DNA from 2 places in the Paenibacillus sp. FSL R10-2796 genome. Region 2 is predicted to be linked to the other one. Evidence: predicted binding sites of a transcription regulator. Region 2 holds the regulator's gene; the other holds the start of a gene.
The links. The regulator LexA, encoded in region 2, represses DNA repair genes until DNA is damaged. The targets are predictions, from matches to a motif close to CGAACATATGTTCG.

Region 1: a site for LexA is predicted at 2,381-2,394, ahead of recA (recombinase RecA). Genes of this name have one in related genera too.

The regions. Positions count from the first base shown of each region.
Region 1 is NZ_CP150178.1:4,321,696-4,326,130, reverse strand. Features, by position in the region: gene NST58_RS19535 (YajQ family cyclic di-GMP-binding protein) at 1-25, shown strand, start outside; gene pgsA (CDP-diacylglycerol--glycerol-3-phosphate 3-phosphatidyltransferase) at 181-768, shown strand; gene NST58_RS19525 (competence/damage-inducible protein A) at 877-2,163, shown strand; gene recA (recombinase RecA) at 2,464-3,528, shown strand; gene NST58_RS19515 (RecX family transcriptional regulator) at 3,639-4,364, shown strand.
Region 2 is NZ_CP150178.1:4,016,248-4,020,682, reverse strand. Features, by position in the region: gene NST58_RS18210 (methyltransferase domain-containing protein) at 1-53, shown strand, start outside; gene NST58_RS18205 (hypothetical protein) at 54-632, opposite strand; gene NST58_RS18200 (hypothetical protein) at 855-1,235, opposite strand; gene NST58_RS18195 (L,D-transpeptidase) at 1,386-1,724, opposite strand; gene lexA (transcriptional repressor LexA) at 1,904-2,530, opposite strand; gene NST58_RS18185 (LysM peptidoglycan-binding domain-containing protein) at 2,782-3,195, shown strand; gene NST58_RS18180 (DUF896 domain-containing protein) at 3,305-3,514, shown strand; gene NST58_RS18175 (hypothetical protein) at 3,564-4,085, shown strand; gene NST58_RS18170 (HAD family hydrolase) at 4,120-4,435, shown strand, end outside.

The DNA.
Region 1 (4,435 bases), 310 kb from region 2:
TCTACAATTCATGAACATGAAATAGAATTTTGTGCCCCGCAGTGCTTATTAGCACTAACAACGCGGGGTGCTTTCTGTTTTTTTGACACCTATTTATTGCTATAATATACTTGCTTAAGTAGAAATGGATTAGCCTGATTTAGGCAATTTGTATGAACGATTTAGGGGAGGAAAACTTCAGTGAATTTGCCCAACCGCATCACGCTAGCTCGTATTTGCCTGATCCCGATTATGATGTTTTTTTTACTGGTAGATTTCAGTTTTTATCCAGAACCGATACATTGGGGCTCGTTTCAGCTATCTGTTAATCATTTGGTAGCAGCTGTAATCTTTTTGCTTGCGGCCAGCACGGATGGAATAGACGGCTACATTGCTAGGAAATATAATATGGTCACCAATCTCGGTAAACTCCTTGATCCACTTGCGGACAAACTGCTGGTATCTGCAGTTCTGATTTCACTTGTGGAGCTGGGCAGATGCGATTCATGGATTGCTATTGTAATCATCAGTCGTGAGTTTGCAGTCACCGGACTTCGCCAGATTGCATTGCTAGAGGGAAAAGTGGTTGCCGCCAGCAAATGGGGCAAGATAAAGACGGTTGTACAAATTGTTGCGATCTCACTGCTGTTGTTGAATAATTTCCCATTTCAATTTGTCAGTATTCCTGTAGACGATATTGCTATTTGGGCCGCAGCGCTGATCACTATTTATTCTGGAATTGATTATTTTGTGAAGAATAAGGATCTGCTACAGCTGCATAATGCGTAAGCATGTAAGCTGGATATACAAGGAAAGGTAATAGGTGAAGCACCTATTACCTTTTTTGAAATCCAAAAGCAGTGTACCTACATTATAACGAGGAGGCGAAAGCCAGGTATGAAAGCGGAGATTATTGCAGTAGGGACAGAGCTTTTGCTCGGTCAAATCGTGAATAGTAATGCCCAGTTTTTGTCTATCGAGCTAGCTGCCATCGGGATCGATGTATACTTTCAAACCGTTGTCGGTGATAACAGCAGCCGCCTACAGCAAGCCATCGAGATCGCTCAGAGTCGGGCTGACGTTATTATCTTTACGGGCGGAATTGGCCCCACTGAGGATGATCTGACTAAAGACGCACTGGCTGCATCGCTAGGTAGAACGCTCCATATTGATCGTTTGGCGATGGATCATGTACAACGTTTCTTTGATGATCGTAAGATCGTTATGACCGAAAATAACCGCAAACAGGCACTTATAATTGAAGGAACTACACCGTTGCCGAATGAAATCGGTCTTGCGGTTGGGATTGCTTTTGAGCATGAGAAGAAATATTATATTGTGCTTCCAGGTCCACCTCGTGAGATGAAACCGATGTTCGTTGATAAAGCAGTACCGTGGCTACAGCAGCACGCTTTGACGAACGAAACACCGCTTTATTCAAAAATGCTCAAATTTGCCGGCATCGGAGAATCACTGCTGGAGGACAAGCTCATCGAACTGATTCGCAGTCAGACTGATCCAACGATTGCTCCGTATGCCAAAGAGGGAGAGGTAACTGTTCGTATTTCGACAAAGGCCCCTTCTGAGCATGAAGCTACAAAAAAGCTGGAGATACTGGAACAACAAATCAAGGAGATTTTGCCGGAACATTTGTATGCGAACATTGATGTGCCGCTGGAGCAATTGATTGTGGATTGGATGGCGGATGCCGGCCTGACCTTAAGTGCGGCAGAGAGCTGCACCGGAGGTTTGCTGATGGAGAGCATAACAAATATTCCAGGCAGTGCATCGATGTTTGCCGGCGGAATCGTCTGCTATTCGAATGACCTAAAGAAAAAGCTACTGAATGTGCCAAGTGCTTATTTGGAGGGACCCAATGCTCCTGGAGCCGTAAGTCGAGAAGTTGCCGAGGTGTTGGCTGACCAAGTGAGAATGATTGCAGACAGCGATTTCGGCTTATCTGTTACGGGTGTGGCTGGACCGGGTTATTCTGAGCGCAAGCCTGTTGGACTTGTATTTATCGGCTTGGCTGAACGGGGACGTAAGACAGAGGTCTATGAGCTTAATCTTAAAGGTACACGGGAAAATATCCGGTTGCGTACTGTAAAGGCTCTGCTGTATCGTCTGTGGCGGAGACTTGAGGAACGCAAGGTGGAGACACCTCTTGAGGGTTCAGACTTGTAATGGGAGATTAGCCCAGTTATAATAAACACATACGGAAGAACCGTGGCACTGAGATTTCTTTGCTGCGGTTTTTTGTATATTTGCAGAGATTTTGATTACGATGACTACTCATGATCATAAGTCGTTGATGTCCGGTGAAGTGGGGAATTTAATTAACTTCTATCTCCGGAGGGAGGCTTACAATAAAAGGGATAAATAACGCCCAAGACAAAAAAAACGAATGTATGTTCGAAAAAAAGCTTGGCAAGACCTTAAAAACACGTTATTATATTACTATAAACAGTGAAGGAAGTGGTCTGATTGTCAGATCGTCGTGCAGCGCTTGATATGGCGCTTCGTCAAATAGAAAAACAATTTGGTAAAGGTTCGGTAATGAAACTGGGAGAATCCACGCATATGCAAGTGGAAGTTGTACCTAGCGGATCTTTGGCACTTGATATTGCGTTAGGTATAGGCGGACTTCCAAAGGGACGTATTATTGAAGTATATGGACCGGAATCTTCAGGTAAAACAACAGTTGCTCTTCATGCTATTGCAGAAGTGCAAAGACAAGGCGGACAAGCTGCATTTATCGATGCCGAGCATGCGCTTGATCCGAAATATGCACGTAACTTGGGCGTAAATATCGATGAGTTGCTGCTTTCTCAGCCAGACACGGGTGAACAAGCGCTGGAAATCGCCGAAGCACTCGTTCGTAGTGGAGCCGTTGATATTATTGTCGTTGACTCCGTTGCTGCTTTGGTACCTAAGGCTGAAATTGAAGGCGATATGGGTGATTCCCACGTCGGATTGCAGGCTCGCTTGATGTCTCAAGCACTTCGTAAGCTTTCTGGTGCCATTAGCAAATCCAATACGATCGCTATCTTTATCAACCAGCTTCGTGAGAAGATCGGTGTTATGTTCGGTAACCCTGAGACAACTCCGGGTGGTCGTGCATTGAAATTCTACTCTTCTGTACGTTTAGATGTACGTCGCGTAGAGAGCATCAAGATGGGGAACGATGTGGTTGGTAACCGTACTAAGATCAAGATTGTGAAGAATAAAGTAGCCCCTCCTTTTAAACAGGCTGATGTTGATATTATGTACGGTGAAGGGATTTCCAAAGAGGGGAGTCTTGTAGATATCGGTACTGAAATGGATATCGTGAATAAGAGTGGTGCATGGTATTCCTACGAAGGCGAGCGTCTCGGTCAAGGACGTGAGAATGCTAAACAGTTTTTGAAGGAACATCAGGATATTGCCCTTATTATTGAGAATAAGATCCGTGAAGCAAGTAATTTATCCACTATTGTTGCTGCGCCGAAGAATGAAGATATTATTGCAGAGCAAGAAGAAGAAGAGAAATTGCTTCTCGAAATCGAATAGTATATTAAGCAATAGGACGCCCTGTGATTGATTGTTGCAGGGTGTCTTTTCTTAACAAGTAACGAAAGTAAGACGATAACCGATCTATTGCTACGAGGTGACAAACAACTATGGTAATACAACTGGATTTTGAAGCAGAAGAACAAGATGAGCAGGTGTTATCTGATTTTCCTGAAGGAGAACTCTTAGAGATCACTAAAGTAGAACGTCAAAAGAAATCTGACCACCGTTATATCATACATTTCGGAGCATATAACATGACTGTGCACGAGGACGTCATGATTAAATATCGAATGATTACTGGTAATTCTTTTATGAAGGCTGATTTGGTGGAAATTGTTGTAGCTGATGAGCGTCAACGAGCTTATGTAGAAGGCCTCCGTTATCTAGAACGTAAACCACGCACCGCTATGGAAATGACTCGCCGTTTACGCCAGAAGGAAATAGGAGAGACTATTATTGCGGAAGTGGTGCAGCGGCTGCAGGAGGAAAGACTTCTTGATGACCCTTTATATGCTAAGCAATGGGCAGAGCAACGAATAGCGAACCAGCGGAAAGGGAAGATGTGGATTCGACAAGAGCTACGTGAGAAAGGGATAGACAAAACCCTTATATCGGAAGCTTTGGAGAATATTACTCCTGAACAAGAGCTGGAGAGCGCACTCGAAACTGGGCGCAAGAAATGGAATCTCATCCGTGGAGAAGCTTCAGATAAGCGAAGAAAGACTGGAGCCTTCCTTATGCGCCGTGGATTTTCGGGCGATATGGTTCGCCAAGTGATCAATACTTTACTTGCGGAAGACAATTATGAAGGTGAAGATGAGGATTTTTACTAGAATCACTGATTCTCTTGACATTAATGCGTATATCGACTCTCTTGACAATGTCTTTTTATAAATAATAAAAT
Region 2 (4,435 bases):
CATACAAGGACGTTGCTATTTTCACACATCTTATTGCGCAAAAAGCAACTTAATTATTCAGAGACGATTGACCTGAACAGTGCATGCAATTGCTGTACTTGGGAGAAAGCTTCCTTGTACTGGTTGTCGGATTGTCGAATAGGCAATAAACCCGGCAAGAAGGAGATACAATACACAGGCATTTCTTTGCTGTTCATATATATTTTAAGCGTAAGCTCTTCAATCACATTAGCTTCTTCATCAGCTTCCTTAAGGACGTTAATATCTGCACTTGTTGCAGTAGTTTTGCTGTTTTGATGTCTTTTGGAGACTTTTGAAAGGGTGAGTGCGTTAACCACAATCTCGGATCCCATTACATTATCAAAAGAGTATAGCTTTGCTACTGCTTTTTTGTTACTCTTCGGATTTTTGGTACCGATTGCCAATTTTTTATTAGGCTCGTTAAGTGCAATCAAGTGAGATTGATTGGGGGGAATGAATGTTTTGGTGAAGCTGATGTTAAAAGATGAGGTCGCATTAACTAGCTTAGAAATTTCAGATGAAGCAGATAGCGTTTTCAATTTTATAATGGCGGCACTTAGAATTAAAACAACTCCTAAAATAGCAAATAAGTACATCAGGATAATCAGCATATAATCACACCTCCTAGTTATCTCATTAGACTCAAATTGTTGCTTATTGAAAGATATGCCTGAATGATCTCCACTAGTATCTTTTAAAAGGGAAATTCGTGGAATTATAGGATCGGCTTCACGATTAACCCAAAAAAAGCACCCAGAGAAACCTTCCGATTCTGCAAATGATGCAAAATTGGGGGTTGCTGCAAGGGTGCTTTTTAAGATGATTATGAAAACCTATAGAAAATTGAAGGCAGTGATATGATCGGTATAAACAATCAGCTGTTTGTATTCGATCGGAGTCCCATAACTAGCATAAGGTCTTACAGTAACGTCATTGAGGACAACAAAGTTATAGCTGAAATTTTTATCAGGGTGTTCTGCTCCCAAATAAGATATGTATTCGTCTACAATTACATCATCCATCAAAGATTTTAAATCAAATACATCCTCTTTGTTGGAGACGGTTGGAGAGACGATTCCCTGAATGCTGCCAAAAGAGGTGAGCAAATTCACTTTTTTTCCACTAGCTTGTTCATCATTTAAAAGTAAACCGGACAGCTTACCCAGTGCATCGACTTTAAAATCGACGAGGGTTCTAATTTTTGAATTATTCAAACTAAACACATCCTTTTCAGTTTGCAATCCTGTTAACAATATTCGACATATAATCACCAAACTCCTAGTATGCTAATGAAAAAATACTTACTTATGTAATGACCCCCATTTTTTAATGTGATTTGGGGGTTGCCGAGCCTCCATTCGAATTTAATTTCTTATCGTTACTCGTGTGCCTATAGGGACAATAGCAGCGAGTGCTAACACATCCTCGTTGTACATCCGGATGCAGCCGTGGGACACCTCTTTCCCAATGGAGGAAGGGTCATTGTTTCCATGAATTCCGTAGTGTGGTTTAGACAGTCCCATCCAAAACACACCGAAGGGACCCCCTGGGTCGGGTTGTTTGTTAATAATAGTGAATTCACCCACTGGGGATTGGGTTAACATCTTACCGATGCCGACAGGGAAACCTCTAATCACAATATCATTGTCCAGAAGATATAACATTCGTTGGGTCAGATCTACAATAATTCGGTAGTTGGGCATTATACGCAACACTCCTTTCTAATTAGGATATGAGCAGAACGCCTAAAGGGTTATTCATAGAAAATGGCCATTTTAGCCATTGGGAACAAATGTTCGTAAGTGGTTGGAAAAGCAAAAAAAACGTAGAAAAAAGGCTGTTCCGCATATGCGGAACAGCCTTTTATGTTAGAAGTGCATACTTAGTGGATATCTCGAAACAATCCGATGACTCTTCCGAGAATAGTTACGCGATTAAGGCGAAGCGGCTCATAAGCTGGATTCTCCGGCTGAAGCCGTATATGATCACGTTCCTTGTAAAAGGTCTTAACGGTTGCTTCATCTTCTTCGGTCATGGCTACAACGATATCTCCGTTGTCCGCTGTTTGTTGTTGGCGAACAATCACATAGTCACCATTCATAATGCCTGCGTCAACCATACTATCACCCATGACAGACAGCATAAATACTTTGTTGTCACCTACATAGTGAGTAGGAAGTGGGAAGTAGTCTTCGATATTCTCTGTAGCAGTGATAGGTACCCCGGCGGTAACTTTACCTACGACAGGAATCCGTGAGATGGTCTGCGCGAATTGGTGAACATTCTCTGAATCCTCTTGGCCTAGTAATTCTATTGCACGTGGCTTCGTTGGATCTCGACGAATAAGTCCCTTCTTCTCAAGCCGGTCCAAATGACCGTGAACTGTGGAGCTGGAAGCAAGGCCAACAGCTTCTCCAATTTCCCGGACGGAAGGTGGATAACCCTTGCTGCGGACTTCGCTTCGTATAAATTCCAGGATCGCCAGCTGGCGACTTGAAATCTTTGACATTGGAATCAACCCCATATAGTAATGTTTGGGAAAATTATAACATAGAACTACCGTTCGCACAAACATAAGTTCTAACTATTATAAATATTAATCTGCTAGAGTTAAAAAATGGTAGATGAATGATAATAAAATGAACCGTTTGAGTCTCTCGAAAAAAAGAGAACAATTGTTCTGAAATAGTATTGAACAAAACACATGTTCGTGTTATTATGGATTCGAAAGTAAGAACAAGTGTTTGGAGGATGATAATTATGCTAAAATACAGTACATACCGCAGCATCTACGATAAGGCCCCAGTGGTTGAATCTTTAGGACATAATGACGTTGCCCGTAATTCCGCTAAGGTGAAAGAGATAACGGAACGTTTGCTTGGAGGGATGATTTCGTTGTTCCGTCAAGATTTCTTTATTAAGTTAATATTGATTATCGTGCTAGTATTTTCTGGCCTAACAGTAGTGGGAAATGTGTTTGCAGGATCGACGACTATAATGAAGGAAGAGAAGCGGATTGTGGTTGAACGTGGAGATACACTATGGAGTATTGCTCTTAAGAATAAACCTGCTGATATGAAGACAGTTGTTTATATAGAAGGAATTAAACGTTCAAGTGGGATTAAGAGTAGTCAAATTAACGCTGGAGACATACTTACTTTACCTATTTATTAATTTTCTGAGAACATAATAGAATGACCAGTAGAGCTTGCAGGGAGTAGACCTTGACAAGCTCTTTTTCTCATGGCAGAGTTAGAATTAATTTATAGGGGGAGGGAAAGTATTGAATATTGATGAGTTGGTCGCGCGAATTAACGAATTGGCACGCAAACAGAAGAGCGTAGGCCTTAATCAAGAGGAAGTGGCGGAACGCGCCAAGCTTCGTGAAATTTACCTGGGGAATATCCGCAATAACTTCCGAGCACAATTAAATACTATTGAAGTAGTAGATAACGATGAGCATGAACAAGGTAACAAGGGGCTTAAACATTAGCTCGCTGTTCCTTTTCATAGATATTTCAGGATGACTAGGGGGAACGCACATGGCCCGTTCTTGGGAAAGAATGGTTCAACGCAACACACAGCAAATCAACAAGCAAAGAAAGAAACAAGGCAAGGATACGATTTATGCCTCTAAATCTCCTACCCAGAATGCCGAAGTCTTTAAAGGTCGCAACATTGCATTTCCGGTAGTGTTAGTGATACTTGGCACTATGTTTTGGGTAGTTGGTTCTATTGATCAGGCCAAAGGCAATGGCATGCTGGCTAATTGGCTGGGAGTAGTACTGTACTATTTGCTGGCAGCGCTATTGTTCTTCCGTCGTCCGTACTTGAAGGTGGAAAAAGCAAGACTGTCCACTATTAAATTCAATCGCGAACGCGGGCTTCCAGCTGCAGATATTGAGAAAATCACCCTTTCGCGTGGAGCTGTAGTCATTAAGCACAAAGGGAAACGTACGAAATGGATTTTCACAAAACTTATGAATCGCTATGATACTAATGCGATGAGTACAAGATTAGAAGCATTTGCTAAAGCTCACAACATTGAAGTAGTTCACGAATAGAACTAGACCAGTTAAAGGGAGAGGGAGACCTGTAATGCCAATTTCTGCTGTACTATTTGACCTTGATGATACATTGCTGTGGGATGATCGGAGCGTCGAAGAAGCATTTCGTTCTGCTTGTGAAGCCGCCGGGGATACGATTGATCCACAAGAACTAGAAGTTGCAGTTCGTAAGGAAGCAAGTAGCTTGTATGAATCTTATGAGACGTTCCCATTTACAAAGATGATCGGAATTAATCCATATGAAGCACTCTGGGCTAACTTTACGGCAGGTGAACAGCCAGAATTCCGTCAATTGGAGCAGCTTGCGCCGGTATATCGTAAAGAGTCTTGGCGTCGCGGACTTGCAG